Regions from separate parts of the Motilibacter rhizosphaerae genome, predicted to be linked through region 1. Evidence: riboswitches for the same ligand, from Rfam matches in the RefSeq annotation. Region 1 holds a riboswitch; the other holds the start of a gene.
The links. Region 1 has a riboswitch for cobalamin ahead of EV189_RS04055 (CbtB domain-containing protein). Riboswitches for the same ligand answer to the same signal wherever they lie in the genome.
Positions count from the first base shown of each region.

Region 1 (13,954 bases):
CGCCGCGGGCGGCGGCGCGCGTGAGGACGTCGGTGGCCGCGGACAGCGCGGACTCCCCGGCGGCGGCGACGACGGCGAACTGCTCGCGCAGCAGCGCGTCCGCCTTGGCGCTCCACGGCAGCAGCTCGGCGTCGAGGACCAGCCACTCCGCACTGAGCTCGTCGAAGAGCCCGGAAGCCTCCGCGGCCGAGCGCGCCCGGGCCAGCAGCCGCTCGGTGGTCTCGGGGTCGAAGAAGCTCCGGCCCGTACGGGTGTAGACGGCGCCCGTCGCCCCGCCGGGCGCGCCGAAGCGGCGCTCGGCCACTTCCGGAGAGCGCGGCAGCACGACGACGGCCCGCGAGCCCATGTGCTTCTCCTGGCAGACCAGCTCCTCGACCCCCTCGGCGGCGTACGCGGCGAACGCCTCGTCGGGGTGCTCCAGCACGCCCTCCCGGGCCGACGTGGCGACCGGCGCCATCGTCGGCGGCAGGTGGACGAGCCAGCGCGGGTCGGTCGCGAAGCGGCTCAGCACCTCGAGCGCGGCGGCGGCGTTCTCCTCGGGCACGGTGACGCGGCCGCCGCGGCTCGTCTCGACGACCCGCCGGCCGAGCACGTCGCCGACCTCGAGCACGGCGGGGTCGCGCTGCACAGCACCGGGTCCGGAGGGAGCGTCCGCGGCTCCCAGCGGGCGGACCGGCTCGGCGTGGACCGCGCGCGCCGGGACGGAGACCAGCTCCTTCTCCGGGTAGCGCATGGCCGTGAGCCGTCCGCCGAACACGCACCCGGTGTCGAGGCACATGGTGCCGTTGACCCACTCCGGCTGCGGCACCGGCGTGTGGCCGTAGAGCACCATCGCCCGGCCGCGGTAGTCGCGCGCCCACGGGTAGCGCACGGGCAGCCCGAACTCGTCGCTCTCGCCCGTGGTGTCGCCGTACAGGCAGAACTCGCGCACCCGCCCGGACGCCCGACCCTGGTAGCGCTCGGGCACCCCGGCGTGGGCCACCACGAGCCTGCCGCCGTCGAGGACGTAGTGCGAGACCAGCCCGTCGAGGAACTCCTCGACCTGACGGCGGAACTCCGGGGTCTCGCGCTCCAGCTGCTCCAGGGACTCGGCGAGCCCGTGCGACACCGTGACGGGGCGGCCGCGCAGGGCGCGGACGAGCTTGCTCTCGTGGTTGCCCGGCACGGCGAGCGCCGTCCCGGCGGCGACCATGCCCATGACGAGGCGGAGGATGCCCGGGGTGTCGGGCCCGCGGTCGACGAGGTCCCCGAGGAACACCGCCGTACGCCCCTGCAGGTGCCGCGCGCCGACGGCCCGGCCGTCCTCGTCGCGCGCGAGGACCCAGCCGAGCTCGCCGAGCAGCTCCTCGAGCTCCTCGCGGCACCCGTGCACGTCACCGACGACGTCGAACGGCCCGGTGGTGTCGCGCAAGTCGTTGTAGAGCCGGGTACGCACCACCTCGACCCGCGCGACCTCCTCGGGCTCGCGCAGCACGTGGACCGTGCGGAAGCCCTCCTTCGCGAGCGAGCGCAGGCTGCGGCGCAGCGACTCGCGCTGCCGGCGTACGACGCCCGGGCCGAACGAGCGGTCGCCGCGGGCGGCGTTGCGCTCGAGGCAGGTGCGCTCGGGCAGGTCGAGGACGATCGCGACGGGGAGGACGTCGTGCTCGCGGGCGAGCGCGACGAGCTTGCGCCGGGCGTCCTGCTGGACGTTCGTCGCGTCGATGACGGTGAGCCGCCCGGCGGCGAGCCGCTTGGCCGCGACGTAGAACAGCGCGTCGAAGGCGTCCGCCGTCGCGGACTGGTCGTTCTCGTCGTCGGAGACGAGGCCGCGGAACGCGTCGCTGCTCAGCACCTCGGTGGGCCGGAAGTGCTGGGCGGCGAAGCTCGTCTTGCCCGAGCCGGAGGCGCCGACCAGCGCCACGAGGCTCAGCGCCGGGAGGGGGAGCCGCAACGGGCCGGTCTCGTCGCTCACGCGGACTCCTTGCGCAGCAGGGCCAGCTGGGTGGGGGCGCCGAGCTCGGGGTGGTCGGGGCCCACCCCCGACAGCTCGACGGCGTAGCCGAAGCGCTCGGCGGCCGAGCGGCACCAGGCCGCGAACTCCGCGCGCGTCCACTCGAAGCGGTGGTCGGTGTGCCGCAGCTGGCCGGGCGCGAGGCCGGGGATCGCGGCGTTCGCCTCCACGTTGGGCGTCGTCACGACGACCACGCGCGGGGCGGCGACGCCGAAGACCGCGTGCTCCAGCGCCGGGAGCCGAGGGGGGTCGACGTGCTCGACGACCTCCATGAGGACGGCGGCGTCATAGCCCGCGAGCCTGGGGTCGGCGTACGTCACCGACGAGGTGAGCAGGGAGATGCGCGCGCGCTGGCGCTCGTGCAGCGCGTCCAGCCCGAGCCGCCGGGCGGCGGACGCGAGCGCCCGCGCCGAGACGTCGGTGCCGACGACCTCCGTGAACGTGCTGTCCGCCAGCAGCTCCTGCAGCAGGGCGCCGGGCCCGCAGCCGAGGTCGAGGACGCGGCGCGCCCCGCACGCGCGCAGGGCGTCGAGCACCGCGGCGTGGCGCAGGGCGACGAGCGGGCGCGCCGGGACCGGAGCAGCGTCATCACCGGGCTCGTCGGCGTCCGCGTCGTCAGCGGCGTCAGCGGGCCTGTCCAGCGCCGCCAGCCGCTCGGCGGCCGTCGACGCGAGGTGCCGCTGGTGGGCGAGGTAGCGCGAGCTGATGAGCTCGCGCTCGGGGTGGCCCTGCAGCCACCGGCCGCCCACGCGCAGCAGCTTGTCCACCTCGTCCTCGCCGACCCAGTAGTGCTTCGCGTCGTCGAGCACGGGGAGGAGGACGTAGAGGTGGCTCAGCGCGTCGGCGACGCGCGCGCGACCGCGCAGCGTCAGGTCGACGAGGTCGGCGTCACCCCACGCCGGCACCAGCTCGTCGAGCGGGAGCCGGCGGGCCTCGACCTCCCAGCCGAGCGGCGCGAAGAGCCGCTCGACGAGCTCGGGGCGCCCGCGCACCGGGAGGGCGGGGAGGCGGACCTCGAGCGGCCAGGCCGCCTCGGCGAGCTCGGGACGCGCGTCGCAGCGCCCGGCGAGCGCGGTGCGCAGGACACGGGACAGCGCCACCGCGAGCAGGCTCGAGGCGACGTACGGCCGGTCGTTGACGTAGCGCGCGAGCACGTCGTCACCGCGCCGCGCGGCGCGACTGCGGACCAGGCCGACGGGGTCGACCTCGAGGAGCAGCGCCGCCTCGCAGCGCTCGGGGGTGGCCACGGGGTAGCAGACGGTGGCCGTGCCCGTCGGGACCTCCTGCACGTGCACGCGGTCCGGGTGCTTGTGCAGCACCCGGCCGAGGTCCGTCGCGACCGCCCCGTCGGGAAGGCCGCCGGAGGTGGACCCGGAGGTCGCGAGGGTCACGAGCACGAGGCAGGAGTCTGCCCTCCACGATCGCCAGTGGCGAGCGGGTATCCGCTCAGCGGCCCAGCGGCGCCGTGCTCCGTCCGAGGTAGACCAGCGGCTCGACCTCCGCGACCGGGTGGAACCCCAGCCGCGCGTAGAACGCCCGCGCCCCGGTGTTGACCGCGAGCATCCCGAGGTGCACCGACGGGACCCCGGCGGCGCGCAGGCCGTCGAGGAATGCGGCCATGAGCGCGCGGCCCCAGCCCTGGCCCTGCCACCCGGGCAGCAGGTCGATGTGCAGGTGCGCCGGGTACGCCGTGACCGCCGGCTCGAGCATCCGCTCGGGCCTGTGGTGCAGCCCGAGCATGACGTCGTCGGCAGTGACCGGCGGGTCGGCCGGCGGGGGGCAGCGCTCGGCGGTCGCCGGGATCCACTCCGCGCGGTAGCGCTCGACGAAGCGCGCGGTGTCCGCCGTCCCGAGGACGTAGCCCACGACGCGCCCGTCCCCGGCGTCGAGGACGTGCGCGTGCTCCGGCTCCAGCGTCGCGTACGGCGCGGCGAACAGGTCGCCCATGAGCAGGTCCGACGCGTACTGCCCGCGGGCGTCGCCGCCGGCGTCGGCCGTGCGGACGCAGATGTCGTACAGCGCGGGGAGGTCGGTCGGCTGGTACGCGCGGACGTGCGGGGTCACGGCCCGGACCCTAGCCGCCCTCTGCCCGTACGGGCCTGGACGCCGCCCGTCGCCCTCGCCAGGCTGTGGACCCGGACCCTCGAGGAGGAGCGGTGACGCAGCGGCAGGTCGACCCCGTGATGGACGCGCTCGCGGCGTGGGAGCAGGGCGCCTGGTGCCTCGCCTCGGTCGTGCTGCTCGGTCGCGACCCGGACAGCGACGAGGGGCGCGCGGCCCGGCAGGTCCTCGAGGCCGCGGGCGTCGTCCCTCCCGGCGGCGAGCTCACGACGGGCCTCGGCGCCTCCCCGGCGCAGGTCGCCGCGCAGGCGGCGGCGGGACTGCTGCAGGCGGCGGCGGTCGTGCAGGGGGCCGACGGCTGGATGGCCCTGCCCGACGAGGTGCTCCTCGCCCAGGGTGTCGCGAGCGGCCAGATGGCCGCCGCTTTCCGCCGGATGCTCCTGCCCGACCTGCCGGGGACGGCGGAGCGCCTCGCGGCACCGGGGGCGCGCATGCTCGACGTCGGTACGGGCGTGGGCGCCCTCGCCACCTCCTTCGCCGCCGAGTTCCCCGCGCTGGCGGTCACGGGGATCGACGTGTCGGAGCGGGTCCTCGCGCTCGCCCGGCAGCGGCTGGCGGAGCTCGACGTCCGCGACCGCGTCGAGCTGCGCGCGCAGGACGTCAGCACCCTGGCGGAGCGGGCGGCGTACGACCTGGCGTGGGTCCCGGCACCGTTCGTCCCGCCGGCCGCCCTCCACGAGGGCGTGCCGCGCATCTCCCGGGCGCTGCGCCCGGGTGGCGTCCTCCTCCTCGCGCACGGCAAGCACGACCAGGGGACCGCGCTCGAGCGGGCCCTCACCGTCCTGCGCACGCGGGTGTTCGGCGGCACCCTGCTCGACGCCGACGGCGCCGGGAAGCTGCTCGCCGACGCGGGTCTCGTCGACGTCCGCTCGGTGCCCACGCCGCCCGGCGCCCCCGGGATCGCGGTCGCGCGGGCGGCGGACTAGCCGCCGACGTACGCGACGGCCTCGATCTCCACGAGCATCCGCGGGTCGAGCAGCTCGGCGACGACCATCGTCGACGCGGGCAGGGCGCTGCCGAAGGCCTCGCCGTGCGCCCGGCCCACCTCCTCCCAGATGTCGGCGCGCGCGAGGTAGACGCGGGTGCGCACCACCTGGTCGAGCGAGGCACCCGCCTCGCCGAGGGCGACGCCGATCTTGCGCAGGACCTCGGCCGCCTGCGCGTACGCGTCGGCACCGCCGACCACCTCGCCGCTGCCGTCGACGGCGCTGACGCCCGCGACGTAGACGGTGTCCCCGGCGCGCACGGCGCTGCTGAAGCCGATGACGGGCGCGAAGCGCGAGGGGGACGGGACGCGGGAGACGGGCATGCGGGGACCTCCAGTCAGCAGGGAGGGCACATCCTGCCGCAGGGGTGTACGAAGGAGGGGTGGCAGGCAGGCGACGGCGCGCAGGTCTCGGCACGCTCGTCGGGATCGCCGCGGGCGCGGCCGGGGTGGGCGCTGCCCAGCTCGTGACGGTGCTCACCGGCCCGAGCAGCTCGCCCGTCCTCAGCGTCGCCTCCACGGTCGTCGACAGCGTGCCGCTGGGCGTCAAGGACTGGGCGGTGCGCACCCTCGGGACCGACGACAAGCCGGTGCTCGTCGTCAGCGTGCTGGTGGTCGTCCTCCTGCTGGCCGCGCTCGGCGGCATCCGCGAGCTCGGCCACCGGCGCGGCGGCCTCCCGGTCGTCGTCGTCCTCTGCCTCGCGGCCGCCCTCGCAGCGATCAACCGCCCGGGAGCGGGAGCCGGAGCGGTCCTGCCGTCGCTGGTCGCGCTCGTGGTGTCGGGCTGGCTCCTGGTGGTCCTCGGCGACCGGGCGCGCTGGTCGGGGACCGCCGAGGCGGAGAGCGCCGACCGCAGGCGGTTCCTCGCGCTCTCCGGGTCGACCGTCCTCGCGGCGGCCGCCGGGGCGGGTGTCGCCCGGGTCGCCACGCTCTCCCGCGTCGACGTCACCTCCTCGCGCGACGCCGTACGCCTCCCCGCCCCGGTCTCGCCCGCCGCGAGCGTGAGCACGGGCAGAGGAGTCGCTGGTGCCACGCCCTTCCAGACCCCGCTCGGCGACTTCTACCGGGTGGACACGGCGCTGTTCGCGCCACGCATCCGCGCCGAGGACTGGAAGCTGCGGATCACCGGCGAGGTCGACCACGAGGTCACGCTGACGTTCGCCGAGCTCCTCCATCGGCCGATGATCGAGCGCTGGGTGACCTTGGCGTGCGTCAGCAACGAGGTGGGCGGCGACCTCGTCGGCAACGCCCGCTGGCTCGGCGCTCCCCTCGCCGACATCCTGCGCTCGGCCGGTCCCCACGAGGGGGCGGACATGGTGCTGAGCCGCTCGCACGACGGCATGACGATCGGGACGCCGCTGGCCGCCCTGCTCGACGGGCGCGACGCGATGCTCGCCGTCGGCATGGACGGGGCGCCGCTGCCCGTCGAGCGCGGTTTCCCCGTGCGGATGGTGGTCCCCGGCCTCTACGGCTACGTGTCGGCGACCAAGTGGGTCGTCGAGCTCGAGGTCACCCGCTTCTCGCGCGCCACCGCGTACTGGTCGGACCGGGGGTGGGCGGAGCAGGCGCCGGTGAAGACCGCCTCACGGATCGACGTCCCCCGCGACGACGTACGCGCCGGCAGGGTCGCGGTCGGTGGCGTCGCGTGGGCCCAGCACCGCGGGGTGTCCAAGGTCGAGGTCCGTGTCGACGGAGGCGCGTGGCAGCAGGCGGAACTCCTGCCCGTGCCCTCCGTCGACACCTGGCGGCAGTGGACCTGGGAGTGGGACGCCACGTCCGGGAGCCACGTCCTCGAGGTCCGCGCGACGGACGGCACCGGCGTCACCCAGACCTCGCGACCGGCGGACCCCGCACCGGACGGGGCGACCGGCTGGCACTCGCGCCAGGTCCACGTCCACTAGCCCGTCAGTCCCACGCCATCTCCCCGTGGCGGCTCACGAACCGCCCGGTGGGAGCGCCGGCCCCAGCGGTGGCCAGCGCGACGACGGCGTCCGTCCCCTCGGTCACCGTCTGCGGACCGCTGTAGCCGTTGAACTCCGTCGCGGTGTAGCCCGGGTCCACCGCGTTGATCCTGATGCCGGGCAGGGCCTTCGCGTACTGCGTCGTGAGCATCGTCAGCGCGGCCTTCGAGGACGTGTAGAGCGGCACCACGACCTTCGACTCGTCGCGGTCGGGGTCGTGGGTGAGGCTCAGGGAGCCCATGCCGCTGCTGATGTTGATGATCGCGGGGTCTGCGGACTTCTGCAGCAGGGGCAGGAACGCCGCGGTGACGCGGATGACGCCGAAGACATTGACGTCGTAGACCGCCAGGGCGTCGTCCGCGGTGACCGCACTGGGATCGCCGTAGGGCCCGGGGACGCCGGCGTTGTTGATGAGCAGGTCGAGGATGCCCTCGTGCGCAGCGACATCCGCGGCGGCGGCAGCGCACGAGGCGTCGTCCGTCACGTCGATCGGCACGAAGCGGACGCCGAGCTCGGCAGCTGCGGCCGCGCCGCGCTCCCGGTCGCGGGCGCCGAGCAGCACGGTGTGGCCGAGCTCGGAGAGTCTGCGGGCCGTCTCGTAGCCCAGGCCGCGGTTGGCTCCGGTGATGAAGGTGGTGGTCATGCGGCCAGCCTGCGTCCGCGCCGCCGGGTGCGCCAGGGACGCCTCGACGGTAGGAACGGCGGTACCACCCTTGGCGCCGTCTCGTCGCGGACAATCGGTGCGTGGACTCCGGGAGCGCGCTGGGCGCGACGATCCGTACGTGGCGCGAGCGGCTCGACCCCGCTGCCGTCGGCCTGCCTGCGGGACGGGCGCGCCGGGCGGTCGGGCTGCGCCGGGAGGAGCTCGCCGACCTCGTCGGCATCTCCGTCGACTACCTGGTGCGCCTCGAGCAGGGCCGCGCCAGCAGCCCGTCCGAGCAGGTCGTCGCCGCGCTGGCGAGGGCGCTGCAGCTCAGCCCCGACGAGCGCGACCACCTCTACCGGCTCGCGCACCTGGCCGTCCCCGTCGGGCGGGTGCCCGAGCACGTGCCGCCTGGTGTGCAGCGCGTCCTGGCCCGGCTCGGGGACACTGCGGCCGCCGCGGTGTTCGCGGCGGACTGGCAGCTGCTCTGGTGGAACCGCGGATGGGTGGCCCTGCTCGGAGACCCGGAGGAGATCCCCCTGCGGCAGCGCAACTTCGCGCGGGACTGCTTCGCGGGGCACCCGCTCGGCCCGTTCCTCTCCCGGTGGTTGGTCGAGAGCCCCGACGACGCGGCGACCGAGGCTGCGGTCGTGGCGGACCTGCGCCGCGCGAGCGCGCGGTTCCCGGACGACCCGCGCCTCGCCGGGCTCATCGCGGAACTGCTCGACGCCAGCGAGACCTTCGCCACGCTGTGGGCGCAGGGCGCGGTGGCGGGCCACCGGGAGGGCCGCAAGGCCGTGCACCACCCGGGCGTCGGCCCGATCGTCGTCGACTGCGACGTGCTGGCCGAGGGTGACCTCGAGATGAAGCTCGTCGTGCTGACCGCAGCGCCCGGCAGCGAGGACGAGAGCCGGCTCCGGCTCGCCCTGGTCGCCGGCAGCACCGGCCTGCCCGTCCGGGCCGAAGACCTCCCGACCAGGGGCTGACGGGGGCAGGATGCGGGCGTGACCCCTCCTGAGCTCGCCGCCGCCCGCGCCGACTTCCAGCGCTGCATCGAGACCCGTGACCAGGAGCTGGCCGGGCGCGTCCTGCACGACGCGTACGCGCTGGTCGTCGTCGCCCCGCAGCCCGCGGTGATGCCGCGGGAGCGGTGGATCTCGCTGCTTCCCGACTACGTCGTGCACGGCTACGAGGAGCACGACGTCGTCGTGGACGTCACCGGCGACGTCGCCGCGGTGCTGCAGCGGGTGACGCAGCACGCGACCGTGCTGGGGCGCGACCGCAGCGGCATCTTCGTCATCAGCGACACCTGGCTGCGCGCAGCGGACGGCACGTGGCGGGTGTGGCGCCGGCACTCGACCCCGGAGACCGCGGGAGCGCTACCGGGCGCATGAGGGTGCGCACGTGCAGTGCAACCGTCCACCCCCGCCGTGACTCGTACGGGACATGAGCCGGAGAGCGGACCGCGACGCGCTGGTCGAGGAGGTCTACGCCGGCTGCTACCGGCGCCTCGTCGGCCAGCTGCTCGCGGTCACGGGTGACCTCACCGCCGCGCAGGACGCGGTGCAGGAGGCCTTCGTGAAGGCGTTGTCCGCCAACGGCTTCGCGGCCGCGGACAACCCCGAGGCGTGGGTACGCACGGTGGCCGTCAACGCCGCCCGCCGGCGCTGGCGCCGCCAGCTCCACCTGGACCGGCTGCTGGGCGTCGGTTCGCGCGGTGCCGAGGCCGCGGTGCCCGAGCTGTCGGCGGACCGCGTCGCCCTCGTCGCGGCCCTGCGCCAGCTGTCCCGGGAGCAGCGCGAGGCGATCGCTCTGCACTACGTCGCCGACCTGCCGCTCGCCGAGGTCGCGCGCATCGTGGGCGCGCCCGTCGGGACGGTGAAGGCCCGGCTCTCCCGCGGTCGCGCCCGGCTGGCGCAGCTGCTCGACCCGGCCGACCTGCTGGAGGTCCCCCATGAGTGAGCGCGAGGTCCTGCGGGACCTGGCCGACGCCGCGGCGCGCGCGGTCACACCGCCACCGCTGGACGTCCTGCGGGAGCGGGCGGCCGTACGCCGTCGCGGGCGCGTAGGCGCCGCCGCGCTCGCTGTCGTCGCCGTGCTGGCGGGGAGCGGCCTCGCCCTGCGCGACGGGAGCGGGCAGGCGCTGCCGGAGCCCGGTGTCGTCCGGCCGGCGCCGACCCTGCCGAGCGTGCCCGCGGTGGTGCTGCCGACCGCGCCGACCGCGCCGACGGCGTCCGCCTCGGCCGTGCCAGGACTGCGCAGCAGCTTCCTGCCGCGGGCGTCGCAGGACACGGCCTGGACCGGTCCGTCCCCGGCGGCGGCCCGCCCTGACGTCGCCCAGTGCGCCAGCAAGGGCGACACCGTGCTGACAGTCAGCCAGGAGGTCGCCTACTCCGGCCGAGGCCCCACCCAGGCGGCCTCGCTCGTCTGGGGCACCGCGCCCGACGCCGCCGGCGCCCGGACGGAGCTGCGGGCACTGCGCGCGGCCGAGTGCGCGGCGTGGACGGACCCGCAGGGGATCACCTGGGTGCCCACGCGTGCGGGCACCCGGACGTACCCGGTCGGAGGAGTGGACGAGGCGGTGGCCTCGACGGTCCGCCTCGCCTGCTCCGGCGGCGAGGTCCGCTGGCACGAGCTGCTGCAGGTGCGCCGAGGAGCGCGCGCCGCGTCGCTCGTCGTGCAGACGCCCGACCGGCTCAGCCAGGCGCAGGATGCCGCAGCCCTCGAGCACCTCGCCGTCTGGCTGCAATCCGTGCCGCCCACGGAGTCGGCAGCACTGCCCCCGACCGTGCTCGCCCTGCTGCGCGGATCGGCGAAGGACTACGTCGAGACCCCTGACGGTGGCCCGCTGTCCTGGCGGCTCGCGGACTACCAGGTGCAGACGTGGCGCTCCGTCGACGACTTCACGCTTCTCGTGACGCTCGACCTGCACTGGGCGGGGCAGCCTGTGGGGAACTTCAACGAGGGCGGCAACGACAGGTTCGCGCACGTCACCCGGCGCTCGGGGAGGTCCACCTACTCCATCAGCTGGGCGACGTCGCCCTGACGATCACTCGCTCCAGTCGCGGAACACGACGCACACGGTCGTGCTGTCCAGCAGGGCGAACTCGCGCGGTCCCCACGGCTGGCGGGTGACGCGCGAGAGGTTCGGGTGCAGCAGGTCCGGCCGGCGGGCGGCGATGTCCGCGTAGTCGGCGTCGATGCTGTCGGTCTCGATCGCGAGCTCGGGGCGGTCCTTCGCGGCGTACTCCGCGTCGGCGACGAGGTAGACCTTCACCGCGTCGCGCCCGAGCACGACGAGGTCCTCGTCGCGGTAGAGCAGGTCCATCCCGATGCCGCCGGCGAACAGGTCGAGGCCGACCTCGATGTCGGCGTAGAAGACCTTGGGGATGAGGGCGGTCAGCACCCGCCCAGGCTGGCACGGGATAAAGCGGTTGTCACCGGGCACCGGCAGCCGCCATCGTCTCCGGGTGCCGAGCCGCGCGGTCCTCTTCGACGCGGACGGGGTCCTGGTCGACTCGTCCGCGACCTACCGCCGCGTCTGGACCCGCTGGGCCCTGCACCACGACCTCGACCCCGCTCTCGTGTGGGCCGCCACGCACGGCCGGCGGCCGACGGAGACCGTCGCGGAGGTCGCGCCGCTGCTCGACGTCGACCTCGAGCACGCGCGGCTGCTGCGCGAGGTCGCGCTGGAGGACGCTCCCTTCCCGCTCTACCCGGGCGTCCCCGAGCTGCTAGCGAGCCTCCCGCCGCGCGCCTGGGCGGTCGTGACGTCCGGGCGGGACGACGCCGTACGCGCGCGGCTGCGGGCCGGAGGAGCGCCCGAGCCTGCCGTCGTCGTGGACGGCGGCGTGGTGCTGCGCGGGAAGCCCGACCCCGAGGGCTACCTGCTCGCGGCGGACGTCCTCGACGTCGCACCCGCGGACTGCCTCGTCGTCGAGGACAGCCCCGCAGGTGTCGCGGCGGGGTCCGCGGCCGGGATGCGCGTGCTCGGCCTGACGACCACGCACCCGCCCGAGGCGCTGGCCGGTGCCGACGAGGTGCTCGGGTCGTTCTGCCTGGCACGACAGCGGATCTGCTCCTGGCTGGACGGGTTCCCGCTCGACCGATGAGCGCCGGCGACCGCCGGCGTCCACCCCTCCGTACGCTGCTGGCGTCGGACCAGCAGCGCAGCGAGCACCGAGGAGACCGCCCATGCCCCGCACGACCAAGGCGCACCTGTTCTACTCCGTCAACGGGGTCGCCGAGTCGCCGAACCTCTGGCAGTTCGACGCCTTCGGGCCGGAGGAGGGCGAGGCGATGGGTCGCACGATCAGCGGCGGCACCGACGTCATCATCGGGCGCAAGCTCTGGCAGGAGTGGTCGCAGTACTGGCCCGCTGCGGACGCCGCGGACCCGTTCGCGCAGTGGATCAACCCCATCCGCAAGCACGTGCTGACCAAGACCCTCAGCGGCGAGCTCGGCTGGAACAGCACGGTCGTCGACTCGGACGCCGCGGCGTACGTCGCGAAGCTCAAGGAGCAGGGCTCGGGCGACATCCTCGTCGCGGGCGGCGTGGAGACCGTGCGCAGCCTGTTCGTCGCGGGCGTCGTCGACGAGCTCATGCTCACGGTGCACCCGGTGGCGGCGCCGGAGGGGCGGCGGCTGTTCGACGAGACGGTCCCGCTGACCCGGCTGCGGCTCGTCGAGGGCCGCACGACCAGCGCCGGCAACGCGCTGCTGACCTACGCGCTGCGGGGCTGAGCCCCGCCGGACCTGACGCCGCCCGTGCTTGCCGCGGGCGACGTCAGGCCGGTACGGTCGGCCCTGCTGCAGGGTGGAGGAAGCCGGTGGGAGTCCGGCACGGTCGCGCCACTGTGACCACACGCACGTGTGGGAGTCAGGCCATCGCCCGGCAGCACTCCAGTCCGTACCAGCGGGGACGCGGAATCCCCGAGGAGGCCCACATGAGCAGCACCCTCTCCACCCCTCGCGCAGCGGCGACACCGGTCGTCCTGTCCCTGCCGCGCGCGATCCTCTGGCTCGCCTCGGCGGCCTTCGCCGCCGTCGCGCTCTACTACTTCGTGGGCGTCGACCAGGGTGCGACCTCCGTGTTCGGCAACGACGCGCACATCCACGAGTTCGTCCACGATGCGCGCCACTTCCTCGGGTTCCCCTGCCACTGAGCGGCACGCCCGCTCCTGTGGAGAGGCAGCTGCTGGCCCGCGGCGCCCTCGTCGGCATCGTCGCGGGCCTCGTCGCCTTCGTCTTCGCCCGCGTCCTCGCCGAGCCGCTGATCGACCGGGCGGTCGACTACGAGTCCGCCCGCGACGACGCGCAGGCAGCGCTGGACAGGGCGGCCGGCCTGCCCGTCGAGCACGAGCACGCCGACATCTTCAGCCGTGGCATCCAGGCCAACCTGGGCATCGGCGTGGGCGTGGTGCTGTTCGGCCTCGCGATGGGGACGCTGTTCGCCGTCGCGTACGCCGTCTGCCTCGGCCGTGTCGGCGGCGTCCGGCCGCGCTCGCTGTCCCTGCTGCTCGCGGCCGGCGGCTTCGTCGGCGTCTACCTCGTGCCGTTCCTCAAGTACCCGGCAAACCCGCCGTCCATCGGCCACGAGGACACCATCCAGCAGCGGAGCGCGCTCTACCTGGTGATGGTGCTCGTCGCGACCTTCGGGCTCGTCGTCGCCGCCGCGGTGGGCCAGCAGCTCGCCCCGCGGCTCGGGACGTGGAACGCCACCGTCGTGACCGTGCTCGGCTACCTCGTCGTCATCGGCGTCGTCATGGCAGTCCTGCCCTCGACGGGCGAGCTCGGAGCGAACGTGCGCGAGTACGGCCGCCACGCCACCGAGACCCCGCAGCCGCTGCGTGACGGCGGCGGCAGGATCGTGTTCCCCGGCTTCCCGGCCGACGACATGTTCGCGTTCCGGCTCTACTCGGTCGGCGCCCAGCTGCTCCTCTGGACCGTGCTCGGCGTGGGCTTCGCGCCGCTGGCCGAGCGCGTGCTGCGCCGCGGCGGTGCTGCGCCGACCGCGCCGGTGTCCGTCTCCGCGCGCTGAGCCTGCCGGTCCGTACGCCGCGGGTCGGCACGCGCTGGGGGGAGCAGGGCCTGGCCGCCGGGCCGTGCGTGCTCTCCTCCGCGGTCCTCCGGCCCCCGCGGCGCGTGCCGTCGTGGACGGCGATGAGCAACCCGCCGCGACGAGGGGCACACGACGTACGCGCCGCGGCGTGTCGCTCCTCGTCGCGCGACACGCGCCCGGGGGAGCAGGA
Region 1 is NZ_SGXD01000001.1:879,888-893,841, forward strand. It holds gene EV189_RS03985 (polynucleotide kinase-phosphatase) at 1-1,954, opposite strand, end outside; gene EV189_RS03990 (3' terminal RNA ribose 2'-O-methyltransferase Hen1) at 1,951-3,390, opposite strand; gene EV189_RS03995 (GNAT family N-acetyltransferase) at 3,440-4,057, opposite strand; gene EV189_RS04000 (SAM-dependent methyltransferase) at 4,150-5,040, shown strand; gene EV189_RS04005 (Rid family hydrolase) at 5,037-5,423, opposite strand; gene EV189_RS04010 (molybdopterin-dependent oxidoreductase) at 5,483-7,000, shown strand; gene EV189_RS04015 (SDR family NAD(P)-dependent oxidoreductase) at 7,005-7,703, opposite strand; gene EV189_RS04020 (helix-turn-helix transcriptional regulator) at 7,805-8,689, shown strand; gene EV189_RS04025 (DUF4440 domain-containing protein) at 8,708-9,097, shown strand; gene EV189_RS04030 (RNA polymerase sigma factor) at 9,150-9,665, shown strand; gene EV189_RS04035 (hypothetical protein) at 9,658-10,749, shown strand; gene EV189_RS04040 (VOC family protein) at 10,753-11,109, opposite strand; gene EV189_RS04045 (HAD-IA family hydrolase) at 11,174-11,815, shown strand; gene EV189_RS04050 (dihydrofolate reductase family protein) at 11,898-12,446, shown strand; adenosylcobalamin (AdoCbl) riboswitch at 12,511-12,603, shown strand; gene EV189_RS04055 (CbtB domain-containing protein) at 12,650-12,868, shown strand; gene EV189_RS04060 (CbtA family protein) at 12,886-13,743, shown strand.

Region 2 (13,954 bases), on a different contig from region 1:
CTCTCGGCGGCGAGCTCCTCGAGGCGTACGCAGTCGCCGCCGAGCCCCGCTGCCAGCTGCGCCGCGAGCCCGAGCCGGACCGGGCCCGACTCGCAGTCGACCACGACGCTCGTCACCCCGCGCGCCTGCAGCAGAGCGGCGGCGCGCTCCGGCGCCTCGCCGCTCGTGTGCCGGCCGTCGGTGACGACGACGAGCAGGGGCCGCCGGCGCGGGTCGCGCACCCGCTCCAGGCGCAGCACCTGCTCGGCCTGGAGCAGTCCGGCGGTGAGCGGCGTGCGGCCGCCGGTCGGGAGCGCCTGCAGCCGCGCCGCGCCCGCCTCGACCGACCACGTCGCGGGCAGCGCCGTCTCGGCGGCCGCGCCGCGGAAGGTGACGACGGCGACCTTGTCGCGGCGCTGGTACGCGTCGAGCAGCAGGCTCAGCACCGCGCCCTTGACCGCGGACATCCGCTGGCGCGCCGCCATCGAGCCCGACGCGTCGACGCAGAAGACGACGAGGTTGGACTCGCGGCCCTCGCGCACGGCCTGACGCAGGTCCTGGCGGCGGACGACGAGCGCGCCGTCCCGCCCGCGGCGCTGCTGGTGGGGCGCGGCCGCGCGCAGGGTCGCGGCGAGGTGCAGCGCGGTGACCGGGCCGCGCGGCAGCTCGCTGCGCACCGTCCGCCCGTTGCTGGTGCGCGCGCGGGAGCGCCGGCCCTCGGCGCCGTCGCCGAGACCGGCGACGCGGAGGGGACGCACGGCGTACGGGCTGGCCGCGGAGGCGACGGCCTCGCTGCTGCCGGTGGGGCTGCCGGGAGCCGGGTCGCCCCCGCCGGCCTCGGGCGTCGCGCTGTCGCCGGGGGCGTCGGCGCCCTCGCCGCCGCCCGAAGGACCAGGTCCCGCAGGCTCGGGGTCGGGCTCCGGCTCGGGCGCGCTGGACTCGAGCGCCTCGTCGAGCTGCTGGGAGTCGAGGCCGGGCGCGTCGAACGGGTTGCGCCGGCGCCGGTGCGGCAGCGCGAGGAGCGCGGCCTGCCGCACGTCCTCCGGCAGCACCTCGGTGCGGCCGTCCCAGGCGGCGAGCGCGATCGCCGTCCGCGCGGTGACGAGGTCGGCGCGCAGGCCGTCGACGTCGAACGCCGCGCAGACCGCGGTGACCTGGCGCAGCGCGGCGTCGGAGAGCACGACGGAGGGCAGCAGCGCGCGGGCGGCGGCGATGCGGCCGGCGAGGGCAGCGTCCTCCGCGGCCCATCCTGCGGCGAAGCCCGCGGGGTCGGCGTCGTACGCGAGCCGGCGGCGCACCACCTCGGCGCGCTCGGACGGCTCGCGGGAGGCGCGCACCTCGACCGTGAGGCCGAAGCGGTCGAGCAGCTGCGGGCGGAGCTCGCCCTCCTCGGGGTTCATGGTCCCGACCAGCAGGAAGCGCGAGGCGTGCGTGACCGAGACGCCCTCACGCTCGACGTGCGCGCGGCCCATCGCCGCCGCGTCCAGCAGCAGGTCGACCAGATGGTCGGAGAGCAGGTTGACCTCGTCGACGTAGAGCACGCCGCGGTGCGCGGCCGCGAGCAGCCCCGGGTCGAAGGCCTTGACCCCCTCGCCGAGCGCGCGCTCGAGGTCGAGCGAGCCGACGACCCGGTCCTCGGAGGCACCGACCGGCAGCTCGACCAGCCGCGCCGGGCGCTCGGCGGCCGGCCCCTGGGGGTCGTGCGGGCCGTCGGGGCAGGCGGGGTCAGGGGCGGCGGGGTCGCAGGAGAAGCGGCAGCCCGGGACGACCGCGAGCGGCGGGAGCAGCGCGGCGAGCGCCCGCACGACCGTCGACTTGGCGGTGCCCTTCTCGCCGCGCACGAGGACCCCGCCGATCGCGGGGTCCACGGCGTTGACGAGCAGGGCCAGCCGCAGGTCGTCGAGGCCGACGACGGCGGAGAACGGGTAGCGCGCGTCGGAAGCGCGCACCTCGGGGAGTGCCAACGCCGTACGTCCCTCCCGGGGTGTCCACGCCCCTGGTCGGCTCGGACGACGGCGGGAGTAATCCTGGCTCCCGGATCAGCGCTCGGCCTCGGCCTTCCAACCGCTCGCACGACGGGGTGCTCCCGTCGCCCTCGCAGCCGTGGCCGGAGATGAGGCTCCGCTCCCCGGTGACAGTGGCGGGACCGCGCCGGAATCGCACCGGCTTCCTCCACTGCCGTCGCAGTGCTCCTGCATCCTAAGGGCAGGCACCGACGGGCAGCGCTACACGTCCCGGCGGCGGAGCACGACGGCCGCCGCGGCGAGCGCTGCCACGACCCACAGCAGCAGGACCAGCCCGCCGGCTCCCGCGCTCAGCGCGTGCGGGTCCTCGGGGCGCGGGGAGAACAGCGAGGCGCCCGCCTCGCCCGGGAGGTACGGCAGGGTGTGCGCCCGCCACGACGCCGGCAGCACCTGCCCGATCCCCGGGATGACCAGCAGGATCGCGACCAGGGCCGCGATGCCGCCGGCGGTGCTCCGCAGCAGGAAGCCGAGGGCGAGGGCGAAGATCCCCACGAGCGTGAGGTAGAGCCCGACTCCCACGACCGAGGCGGCCGCGTGCGGGGCGGACAGTGTCGTGCCGTGCGAGGCCAGGAAGTGCTGGCCGCCGAGGAACGCCACCAGCGCGGCTGGGGTCATGACGACGAAGACGACGACCGCGTAGAGGGCGGCCTTGGCCCACAGCACCGGGAGCCGGGTGGGCACGGCCCCGAAGGTCGCCCGGACCATCCCGGTGGCGTACTCGCCGGAGATGAGCAGCACCCCGAGCACGCCGACCGCGAGCTGGGCGAGGTTGACCCCGATGAGGCTGCGGTTGATCGGCTCGAAGACCGCCCGCTCGTCGGCGCCGATGCTCGACCAGTGGCTGTTGGTCGCGGCGCCGACGGCCCAGCCGATGCCGACCATGGCGATGACGGCGACGAGCAGGGTGATCCAGGTCGAGCGCAGCGAGCGGAGCTTGACCCACTCGGAACGCAGGACCCGCGGCAGGGTGACGGGCCGGACCTCGACCCGCTCGGTGCGCGGCGCGGTCGTGCCGGTCGGGGCGGTGGCGGTGCTCATGCGCGGGCCTCCGAATCGGCGGCGGCGTACTCCACGTCGTCGCGGGTCATGTCCATGAAGACCTCCTCGAGGGAGGCGCGGTGCGGCGTGAGCTCGTGCAGGGCGATGCGCTCGGCCAGCGCCACCTCGCCGATGCCGGGCGCGTCGACGCCGGACACCTGCAGGCCCCCGTCGCCGTCCGCGACGACCTCGGCGCCCTGGCGGACGAGGGCCGCGGCGAGCGCGGTCGGCTCGGCCGAGCGGACGAGCACCGAGCTCGTCGGCGCCCCGGAGATGAGCTGCGCGATCGGCACGTCGGCGATGAGCCGGCCGCGCCCGACGACGACCACGTGCTCCGCGGTCTGCGCCATCTCGCTCATGAGGTGCGAGGAGAGGAAGACGGTGCGGCCCTCGTCGGCGAGCTGCTTGAGCAGGTCGCGGATCCAGCGGATGCCCTCGGGGTCGAGGCCGTTGACCGGCTCGTCGAGCATGACGGTCTCCGGGTCTCCGAGCAGCGCGCTCGCGATGCCGAGCCGCTGGCCCATGCCGAGGCTGAAGCCGCCAGCCCGGCGCCGGGCGACGTCCTGCAGCCCGACCATGCCGATGACCTCGTCGACGCGGCGGTCGCTGATGCCGTGCGTCGCGGCCAGCGCGCGCAGGTGGTTGCGCGCCGAGCGCGAGGTGTGGACGGCCTTCGCCTCGAGCAGCGCGCCCAGCACGTGGAGCGGCCGGTCGTGCTCGCGGTACGGGCGGCCCGCGACCGTCGCCGTCCCGGAGGTCGGAGTGTCGAGGCCGAGCACCATGCGCATCGTCGTCGACTTGCCGGCGCCGTTCGGGCCGAGGAAGCCGGTGACGATCCCCGGCTGGACGGTGAAGGTGAGGTCGTCGACGGCGGTCTTCTCGCCGTACCTCTTGGTCAGTCCGCGGACCTCGATCACGTGCGCTCCTCGCCCTGGTAGCGGTTCGCCGCGAGTCTGCGCCCCCGAGGCTGTGACGACGCTGAGTCGTCGTAGTGCGGCGCCCCAGGACGTGCACGATCCCGTCCCCTCCTCGTGATCATGCACATCCTGGGGCGGGGCGTCAGACGGCGGTCGCGGTGCCGTCCCGGCGCTCGACGGGCGTGCGGTCGCGACCGGTGACGCTGAGGTACGCCACGGTCGCGATGATCGCGGCGAGGAAGACCAGGCTCGTCAGCAGCGTGCCGAACCCGGCACCGCCGTCGCTGCGGTCGCCCGAGAGGTAGTCACCGGTCGAGCCGCCGAGCGGTCGGGTGAGGACGTACGCGACCCAGAACGCCGTGAGCGGCGCGACGAGCCGCGTGCGCCAGGCGACGACGACCAGCGCGAGGGCCACGGCGAACACGACGACCGCGCCGAGCAGGGACATCGAGAGCCGGTCGACGAGCAGGTCGCCGACGGCGGTGCCGAGCGCGAAGGTGACGAGGACGACGAGCCAGTAGAAGGCCTCGCGACGGGTGGTGACGATCGAGTGGATCGAGAGGGTCCCCTCGGTGCGGTACCACCAGAGGAAGATGCCGGCGAGGAGCACGGCGAAGACCGGTGCCGTCACGAGCAGGCTGATCCCGAGCCCGTCAGTGAGGTTGTCCGTGGCGAGCGTGCCGACGACGCTGATGAGCACGACGCTGAGCCAGTAGACCCAGGGGACGTACGCCCGGGTGCGGAACTGCACGACGAGCGCGGCGACGAGCAGCGCGGTCATCAGCGCGGTCGTCGGGCCGAGCCCGAAGCCCAGCGTCTCGTTGATGTAGTCGGCCGCGCTCTCGCCGACGGAGGTGCAGAGCACCTTGATGATCCAGAAGAAGACCGTGATCTCCGGGACCTTGTTGAGCATGGTGGGGCCCGCGACGGCGCGGGAGGTGGTGGAGGACATGCTGTCAGCGTGGGGGTCCTCGCCTGACGACATCCTGACTGCGTTCCGCCTGCTGCGCCGGACCTTCTCGGCTCAGCGGCGGGCGCGGCGGGCCTCGAGTGCGACGGGGATCAGCGAGACCGCGATGATGAGGCCGATGACGGGCAGCAGGTAGCGGTCGATGCTGGGGATGCGCGAGCCGAGCTCGTAGCCAGCCAGCGTCACCCCGCAGCTCCACAGCAGACCACCGACCGCCTGCCACAGCGTGAAGACGCCGACCGGGACGCGGACCGTGCCGGCGAGCGGGTTGAGGACCGTCCGCACGAGCGGGATGAACCTGGCCAGCACCACGGCCTTCGCCACGCCGTACCGGTCGAGCGTGGTACGCGCCCGGGCCACGGCGTGCTGCAGCCGCGGCCGGTCGGGGCGGTCGAGCAGGGCCTCCCCGGCCGTACGCCCGATGACGTAGCCGGTCTGCGCGCCGAGCAGGGCCCCGGCAGCAGCTGCGACGAGGACAGCCGGCAGCGAGAGGTGGACGCTCGAGGTCGAGGATGCCGTGCACAGCAGGCCCGCGGTGAACAGCAGCGAGTCGCCGGGCAGGAAGAACCCGATGAGCAACCCGGTCTCCGCGAACAGCACCACGAAGACGCCGATCGCGCCGAAGCTGGAGAGCAGGCTCTGCGCGTCGAGCGGGTTGAGCGCGGAGGTCATGCGTACTGCGGCAGGTCGTCGATGTCGCGGGGGTCGTCGGTGTCGTCTGCTCGGGTCTCGTGCTGCGCGTCGCCGCCGCGCACGGCGACGACGGCGACCAGCGCGACGATGAGCCCGAGCGCCAGCAGCGTCACCGTGCCGTCGCCCCAGCCGAGACCGCCGCCGATCGAGTGCTCCTTGCCCATCCAGTCGGCGAACGAGGCGCCGAGCGGGCGGGTGAGGACGTACGCCGTCCAGAACATCGCGACCGCGTTGGCCCCGAGGCGCCACGCCACGAGCGGCACGAGGATGGCGACGGCGAACAGGATCCCCGAGGCGAAGAAGCCGAGCCCCACGGTCATGCCGGTGAGGTCGCCGACCGCCGTGCCGAGCGCGAAGGTCGCGAGCACGGTGCACCAGTAGAAGCGCTCGCGGCGCGCGGTGGTGATGCTGTGGATGTCGAGCGTGCCCTCGCTGCGGTGCCAGACGACGAAGCACGCCGCGACGAGCAGGGCGTAGAACGCACTGGTGACCCAGTAGGACAAATCCGTCGCCACGTGCAGGACGTCGGCCACCATCGTGCCGAACACCGCGACCATGGCGACGGCGGACCAGTACGTGAACGTCGAGTAGGTCCGCGAGCGCAGCTGCAGCCACAGCGCGAGCACGAACCCGCCGAGCCCGACGATGCCGCCGAGGATGATGCTCGTCTTCCCGAGGTAGTCGGACGCGGCCTCGCCCATGCCGGTGGTGAGCACCTTGATGACCCAGAAGACGGCGGTCACCTCGGGGACCTTGGCGGTGAGCGGTTCGCGACGCAAGGAGGCGGGCAGCTGCACGCGGTGGTCCTTCCCGGGACGGGACGAGGACCTCCCCCGCTCCGTCCGGGGAGCGTAGGGGCGCGTACCTGACTGCTGCCTGACTGCTGGGGCTGGCTGGTCAGCCGCCGGTGATGTTGACCATCCAGGCGATGCCGTAGCGGTCGGTCAGCATCCCGAACTCGTCGCCCCAGACCTGCCGCTCCAGCGGCATCGTGACTGCGCCGCCGTCCGCCAGCCCGGCGAAGTAGCCGCGGAGGGCGTCCCCGTCGTCGCCGACGATGCTGACGGCGACCCGCGCCCCGTCGGCGAACGTCATGCCCGACGGAGTGTCCGCGCCCATGAGCACGAGGCCGAGGTCGGTCGTGAGCTGGGCGTGCATGACGAGCTCCGCGTCGGGGCCCTCGGCCGCGCCGAACTGGCCGAACGTGGAGATCTCGAGCGTGCCGCCGAGCACGCGCTGGTACAGCTCGAACGCCTGCCGCGCGTCGTCGCGGAAGCCGAGGTACGGAGTCAGCCGGGAGGTCATGCGCCGGAGGCTAGTGCACGGGCGGGGCGCGTGGTGGCGCGTGGCGCGGGCCGCGCAGGGTGGAAGTTGATCGGGTAGCCCGATCATGTTCGAGCCCGGCCGCACGAGGTGGTCGCCCAGGGGCCCGGATCTCGTCGTGCCGGCGGTCAGTTCGTGCGGTCGGTCACGTCGTGCGGTCCCGGACTCGGGCGGCCCCGAGTCAGCGGTCGCCACGAACGGCGCCCCAGCCCCGGGCGGCAGGTCCCGACCTGCTCGTACGCGCTCCAGCGCACGCACCTCCCCCGCGGCCTCGGCGCACCCAGGATCTGCATGATCACGGGAAGGAGGAGCCCCCGGCCAGCAGCTCTGCGCTGCCGGCGGGGGCCCCTGCTCGGATGCCCGTGCTCGCGCGTCCCGTGCTCGTGGGCACCGTGCCAGCCGGCCCGTGCCCCCGAGCCCGACCCCGAGTGCCTCAGCCCGCCGCGTGCGGCTGCACCGTGAGGTCGTCGAGGTTCACGTTGCCGCTGTCCGCCGGCCCGTACGCGTACGCCACCGTGTTCGCACCTGCGTGCAGGCGAACCGTCGTGGTGTGCAGCCCCCACGTGTCCCAGCCGGCGGTCGGCGCCAGGCGGACCTGCTGCCCCTGCGTCCCGTCCAGCGTCAGCGTGGCCGTCTGCTCGGCCCCGGTGCCGTTCGCGTAGCGCAGCGCGAGGTCGTACGTCCCGGCGGAGGGGACGTCGACCGTGAAGGCCACCGACGCTCCGACGCGGGTGAAGCAGGCCGCGAAGCCGCTGCCGCTGTGCCCGCTGTGGTCGTCGGCCGTGCAGGCCCCGCCTCCGAGGGTCGCGTCTTCGGCCTCGATGGTCTGCGCGAGCAGCGGGTCGATGAGCGCGAGGAGCGCCTGCCGCGCCAGAGCCGTGACCCTGCTCGGCTTCGCCCCCAGCACGTCGCCGCGCAGGCCGTCGAGCTGCGCCCGCTCCCGGACCGCGTCGCCCGCGGCCTCCGCGTCCTGCGCCGCCGTGACACGGTCCTGCAGGAGACGCGCCGTGCTGGGCACGATGTCGCCGCTGCGGGTGAGCGCCCCGATCTCGTGGAGCAGGGCGGCCAGCCCGGCGGGCTGGTGCAGCCACTGGGCGAGCTCGTCCTGCAGCAGGGCGCTGGCGGTGTCGTCGACCTTCGCCGGCGCCGCCGTGTCGAGGTACGCGCGGACCGCCTGCAGCCGCTGCAGGGTGCCCGCCACGTCCCCGGCCGCGTCAGCCGCGATGGCGGGAGCGAGCAACCGACGCAGCTCGCGCGCGGCGCTCGGCGTGACGTGGCCCGAGGCGACGAGCGCATCGAGGCCCGAATCCACGCGCTGCAAGGAGATCCTTGGCTGCACCGGCGCCGAGCGGGCCGACGGCACCCCGTCCCCCACGCTGGTGTGCGCCGCCACGGTGAACGTGTACGCCGTGCCGTTGGTCAGCCCCGTCACGACCGACGAGGTCGCGGCGTCCTTCGTCGTGACAGGCGTCTGCGCGACGCCGTCGACGTACGGCGTGATGACGTAGTGGTCGACGGGCTGCGCACCGTCGTAGGACGGCGCGGTCCAGGACAGCGTGACCTGCCCGTCGCCCGCGACGCCGGTGACGCCCGTGGGCGCGTCCGGCGGTGACGTGTCGGTGGCCTCGAGGCTCGCGACCTGCGGGGTGGTTCCGGCGGCGGCGGTGTAGCGGACGTACCGCGCCTGCGTCGGCGAGACCACCACGCTGCTGGTGGGGTCGGCGCCGGCGCCCACGCTGCCGAGGTCGCTCCACGTGCTGCCGTCGAGCGACACCGCGACGGTGTACGCCGTGGTGCCCCCGCTGCCCGAGACGACGCGCACCCGGCGGACCGTGGTCGCCGCGCCGAGGTCGACGGTCAGCGATGCGCCGTCCGTCGTCGGGCGCCACTGCGTCGCCGCGCTCCCGTCGACCGCGCCGACCGCGGGGAAGCTCGCGTCGGAGGAGCTCGCCGAGACCGCGGCGCAGCGGGCCTCGTCGGACGTCGGGGTGAGGTCCGGCCGCCGGGTCGGGATGTCGAGCGTCCCCCCGACCGCGACGGTCTGCGCCGCGCCGCCGGCCACCTGCACCGGCAGGGGGTCCCCGGAGCGCAGCGTCACCGTCGTCGTCCGCGGCCCGACGCTGAGGTCGAACCTGCGCCCCTGCCAGGCCAGACCGGTGAGGTCGAGACCGGGCAGCTGCGGCGGGAGCACCGGGTCCAGCTGCACTGCGGCGGTGTCCCAGCGCAGACCCGTGAATCCGTACAGGAACTCCTGCAGGAAGCCGCCCGCACCCGTGGTGAAGGTGAAGGCACCACCGCCGCGGGTCTCGCTGAACTGGTCGAACGGTGCGCGCATGAACGGGTTCACGCTGCGCTGGAGGAAGGTCCAGCTCGAGCACCCCGGCGTACCGAGCTCAGCGGTGTCGATCGCGTGGATCGCGTCCGTCATGGACGGGCCGCCGAGGTCGGTGCGCCCGACGTAGTAGTCGAGGTCCGCCTGCGCGACCGAGCTGGGCTGCGAGTAGCCCCAGGGGTACTGCAGCATCACCGCGTCGGCCTGCTTGATGGTCTGGCCGCTGTAGCCGGCGTACTCGGGGTGGATGCCGAGCGATCGGTCGTAGGGGACGACGATCCCCGCGGCGATGCTCGACCAGCGGGGGTCGGCCGTCGCGCCGATGATCTGGGCGGCCTGCGTCGCGATCCGCAGCGTCGTCGCTGCTGCGACGTTGGTGTAGACGTCGTCGTCGACGCCCACGGCGTACTCGTCCGGCGGGATGACGTCCTTGATGGAGTACCCGCCACCCGCGTTCGGGGTCACCCGGCTCGCCCAGAAGTCAGCGGCGCCCGCGAGGACCGGCCATGCCTTGCTCCGCAGCCACTCCTCGTCACCGGTCGCCTCGTAGTACTGCCACTGCGCCAGGGCGACGTCGGCGGTCACGTGGATCTCGTACTTGCCGGTGTCGGCCCAGGTCGGTGTCTGCTCGTCGCCGGCCAGTGCGCTCTCCCAGGGGAAACGGGCGCCCTTCCAGCCGGTCTGCTGGGCGTAGGCCTGTGCTCCTGGCAGGAGCCGCTGCCGGTACGCGTCGGCCCCCGCCGCGATATCGGGGTGCTGCGCGAGCAGCGAGGGGAACATCCACGTCTCCATGTCCCAGAAGACGTGGCCCGAGTAGCCGTCCGAGGACAGCCCGCCGGGCGAGGTGCTCCAGTCGACGCCGGCCCGCGTGCTCTCCAGGAGGTAGAACATGCTGGCCCGCGCCTGGAGCGTGAGGGCATCGTCGCCGGGGACGCTGATGTCCGACGACCAGAGCTGCGCCCAGGCGTCCTCGTGCGCCGCCAGCAGGTCGTCCCAGCCGGTCGCCGCAGCCCCGCTCGACGCCCGGGTCGCCGCCTCCAGCGGTGCCAGTCCGTCGGTGCGGTCGGTGTCGACGCTCGTCGCGAGGCCGACGTACTTCGTGAGCGTGTAGGTGGAGCCGTCCTCGACGGCGAGCGTCGTCCGCTGCGCGGAGGACTGCGCGGGCAGGTCGCCCACCGAGGCGGTCGCTGTCGTCGCGTCCTGCGCCTGCAGCGTCGAGACGAGCCCGGCCACCAGGCCGGTGCCGTCAGCGGTCACCGTCTCGGCGAGCCGGCCGGCAGGCGCGTCCACGCCGCTGCCCGACACGGTCACCGCGTTCGCCGCGCGGCCGTCGAGCGCGTCGGTGGCCGTCGCCGTGCCGCTCCAGTGCGGGTGGACGGTGAGCCGCACGGCGCCGACGTGCGCCTGCGCACGGTCGGCGAGCACGTCGTAGCGCAGGTCGGTCACGCGGCCTGCGGGCGACGTCCACGTGAGGGTCGTCGTGAGGACCCCCGTCCGCAGGTCGAGGGTCTGCCGGTAGTCGCTCGTCGTGCCGTTCCCCGGGGGCAGGGCCGGGCTGCCGCCCGCCGTGAGGGCGACGTAGTCCACGTTGACCATGCAGCCGTCGCCGGCCTCGCAGGACAGGGCGACGGCGTCCGTGCCCTTCGTCACCGGCACCTGCACGGTCGCGGTGGCCCAGGAGTCCCAGGAGTCCGTGGGCGGCAGGTCGACCGCGCCGGTCCGGGTGCCGTTGACGGCGACGCTGAGGCTGCGGGTGCGGACGCCGGCTCCGCCGTCGTTGTTCGCGTAGCGCACGGTCAACGTCGCCGTGCCGTCCGCCGGGACGTCGTTGACCTGGACCGCCGTCCGCGCTCCGACGACGGGGTGGCCCTGGTCGCCGAAGCCGGCGGCGAACGCACCGCCCGACGCGCCGGAGTGGTCGGACGCGCGGGTGGCGCCGCCGGACAGCTCGCCCGCCTCGGCCTCGCACACCTGGCCGTACGCGCACCCGGCGCCGGCGGGCAGGTTGCCGTAGGTCGCGCTGCCGTCGGAGAACCCGAGGCTGGTCCACATGGGCAGGCTGGCCCGGATCTGCACGCTGTCGGCGGGCTTCGCGTAGAAGCCGGCCACTTGAGCCTGGGTCGCCACCGGCGCGGTCGACCAGCCGGTGCCCTCGGCCGGCACGCGCGCCGCGAGGTAGCCGTTGCCCACGAACGTCGGCGAGTAGCCGGACCCGGTCGAGGTCGTGCTCAGCGTCCAGGCGGAGTCGGCGGGATCCGCAGGGGCGTCGCCGGCCCGGGCGCTCGCCGGCAGCGCTCCGAGCGCTGTCGCGGCGAGGGCAGCGGCGGCCAGGACGGGCACCGTGCGGAGGGGGTGGCGGCGGGATCGTCCCTGCTGCTGAGGCAGTGCTGGGCCGAGCAACGGCATGGAGGGGGCACCTCTCTGTGCGGAGTCGGCTCACGCTACTCGCGCGGTTCATGCCGCCCCGCCCGGGTCTGCCCCAGGTCGTGCATGATCACGGCGCGGGGCTACCCCGCGGCCACCTGCTCCGCGAGCGTGTCCAGCGCCTCCTCGAGCTCGGCCTCGACGGCCTGCGCCCGGCTCGCGCGGTACCGCTCGTCGAGCTCCTCGAAGAACGACAGGTGGATCACGACCTCGGACCGGTCGTCCTGCGCCTGGTGGTGGATCTGCAGCCAGCCGGCGTACTCGCCCGTGCGGTCGCTGCCCCACTCCAGCCGGAGCTGGTCGCGCTGCGCCCGGAACAGCCCGTCGCCCTCGTAGGGCTGTGACCCGCGCTCGCCCTCGACGTGCACGTGGTCGGCGCCGTCGGCCGCGGCGCGCTCCGTCGTCGGGAGCCACGAGGGCATGCGCTCGACGTCGGACACCACGTCGAAGACCCGCTCCGCAGGGGCGGCGACGACCTTGGACCTCTCGAACTCCACGGGGGCTCCTCCTCGGCTCCGGCGCGTACGTCCTGGCGCTTGCCCGCGTGCCTCCCCGGCGAACCCCCGCCGGCGCTACAGTCCCCCGCGTGGCGACAGAGCTCCCCCGGCTGCTGGTCCCCGACGCGGCGGCCTGGCGCGCCTGGCTCGCCGAGCACGGCACCGAGTCCCCCGGGGTCTGGCTCGTCCTCGGCAAGAAGGGCGGCACGGTCACCGAGCTGGTCTACGAGGCCGCCGTGCGCGAGGCGCTCTGCTACGGCTGGATCGACGGCCAGCTGAGCCCCGTCGACGAGGCCTGCTACACGATCCGCTTCACCCCGCGGAAGCCGCGGTCCCCGTGGTCGGCGAAGAACGTCCAGCGGGTGGCCGAGCTCGAGGCCGAGGGCCGGATGACCGGGGCGGGGCGCGCCGCCGTCGAAGCGGCGCAGGCGGACGGCCGCTGGGACAAGGCGTACGCCGGGTCGGCCTCCGCCGAGGTGCCCGCCGACCTCGCCGCGGCGATCGCGGCGGTCCCGGCGGCGCAGGCGATGTTCGACGTGCTCACCCGCACCAACCGGTTCGCCCTGATCTACCGCACGCAGGAGGCCAAGCGGCCGGACACGCGCGCCCGGCGGATCGCCCAGTTCGTCGAGATGCTCGCCCGGGGTGAGGCGCCCTACCCCCAGCGCCAGCGGCCGGCGGGGAGCTGACGGACGTCTGGTTCGGGTGCGTTCGCCGGATGCTGAGCAGGGGTTCATCTGGCGGGAACCTCCCGCTCACCGGGTCAGGCTGCACCGCGGCTCCGTCCGCGGCATCCTCGGGACGCCCTCCGCGCCGACCGGTGCAGGGTCACGACGGAGGTCCCGCGATGGCGACGCCAGCCCGGTTCCACTTCTTCACCCGCCGCGCCACCGCGACGGGCGTGGAATGGCGGCTCGTCATGGGCAACAACCGCGAGCTCGGCCGGGCCAGCGCGCCCTACACCGACCTCGCCGCGTGCACCGACGCCGTACGCCGGCTGCAGACCGGCCTCCCCCACCTCGCCGCGTCGCTGGTCGCCGGCACCCCAGGACGCTGGTCGTGGAACCTGCGCGACGAGGCCGACGGCGTCCTCGCCGTGTCGGGGCGCGACTACTGCCGGCGCGTCGAGGTCCAGTCGGCGCTGGAGAAGTTCCGGGCGGCGGCGGGCGCCGCGCACATCATCGACGAGGTACGCGCGGTGGGCTTCCTGCGCTGACGCGACTTCAGCGCAGCGCTTCCCGGACAGCGACCGCCACGCCGCTGCTGGTGAGCGCCTGGAGCGAGTCGAGGACCAGCGACCGGAACTCCGGGTCGACGCCCAGGTCGTCGCCGAAGACCGCGCGGATCCCCAGCAACCCGTCGACCACAACAGCGGGCGTCGTGGCCCCCGCCGTTGCCGCGGCCAGCTGGTCGGCGAGCGGGTCGTCGACGACGATGGGCCGTCCGTCCTCGGTCGTGCCCGCGGTGACCCAGCGCATCCAGCCGGCGATCCCCAGGCAGCTGAGCCGCGGCTGCGCGCCCGTGGCCAGCCGCTCCCGGGCCACCGCGACGAGCCGCTGCGGCAGCTTCTGCGAGCCGTCCATCGCGACCTGGAGGGTGCGGTGGCGCAAGGCGGGGTTCGCGAAGCGGCGCAGCAGGTCCTGCTCGTACGCCGGCAGGTCGAAGCCGTCCGGGACCGCAAGCGTCGGGGTCACCTCGTCGCGCATCATGCGGGACACGGCCTCGGCGAGGGCAGGATCCGCGACGGCATCCGAGAT
Region 2 is NZ_SGXD01000002.1:535,401-549,354, forward strand. It holds gene EV189_RS08015 (putative cobaltochelatase) at 1-1,928, opposite strand, end outside; cobalamin riboswitch at 2,000-2,151, opposite strand; gene EV189_RS08020 (ABC transporter permease) at 2,205-3,041, opposite strand; gene EV189_RS08025 (ABC transporter ATP-binding protein) at 3,038-3,958, opposite strand; gene EV189_RS08030 (COG4705 family protein) at 4,101-4,910, opposite strand; gene EV189_RS08035 (DedA family protein) at 4,983-5,600, opposite strand; gene EV189_RS08040 (COG4705 family protein) at 5,597-6,418, opposite strand; gene EV189_RS08045 (VOC family protein) at 6,519-6,926, opposite strand; gene EV189_RS08050 (carbohydrate-binding protein) at 7,378-11,616, opposite strand; gene EV189_RS08055 (SRPBCC family protein) at 11,784-12,197, opposite strand; gene EV189_RS08060 (YdeI/OmpD-associated family protein) at 12,287-12,886, shown strand; gene EV189_RS08065 (hypothetical protein) at 13,045-13,413, shown strand; gene EV189_RS08070 (mannitol dehydrogenase family protein) at 13,421-13,954, opposite strand, start outside.
Region 2: another riboswitch for cobalamin. It lies ahead of EV189_RS08015 (putative cobaltochelatase); the one in region 1 lies ahead of EV189_RS04055 (CbtB domain-containing protein).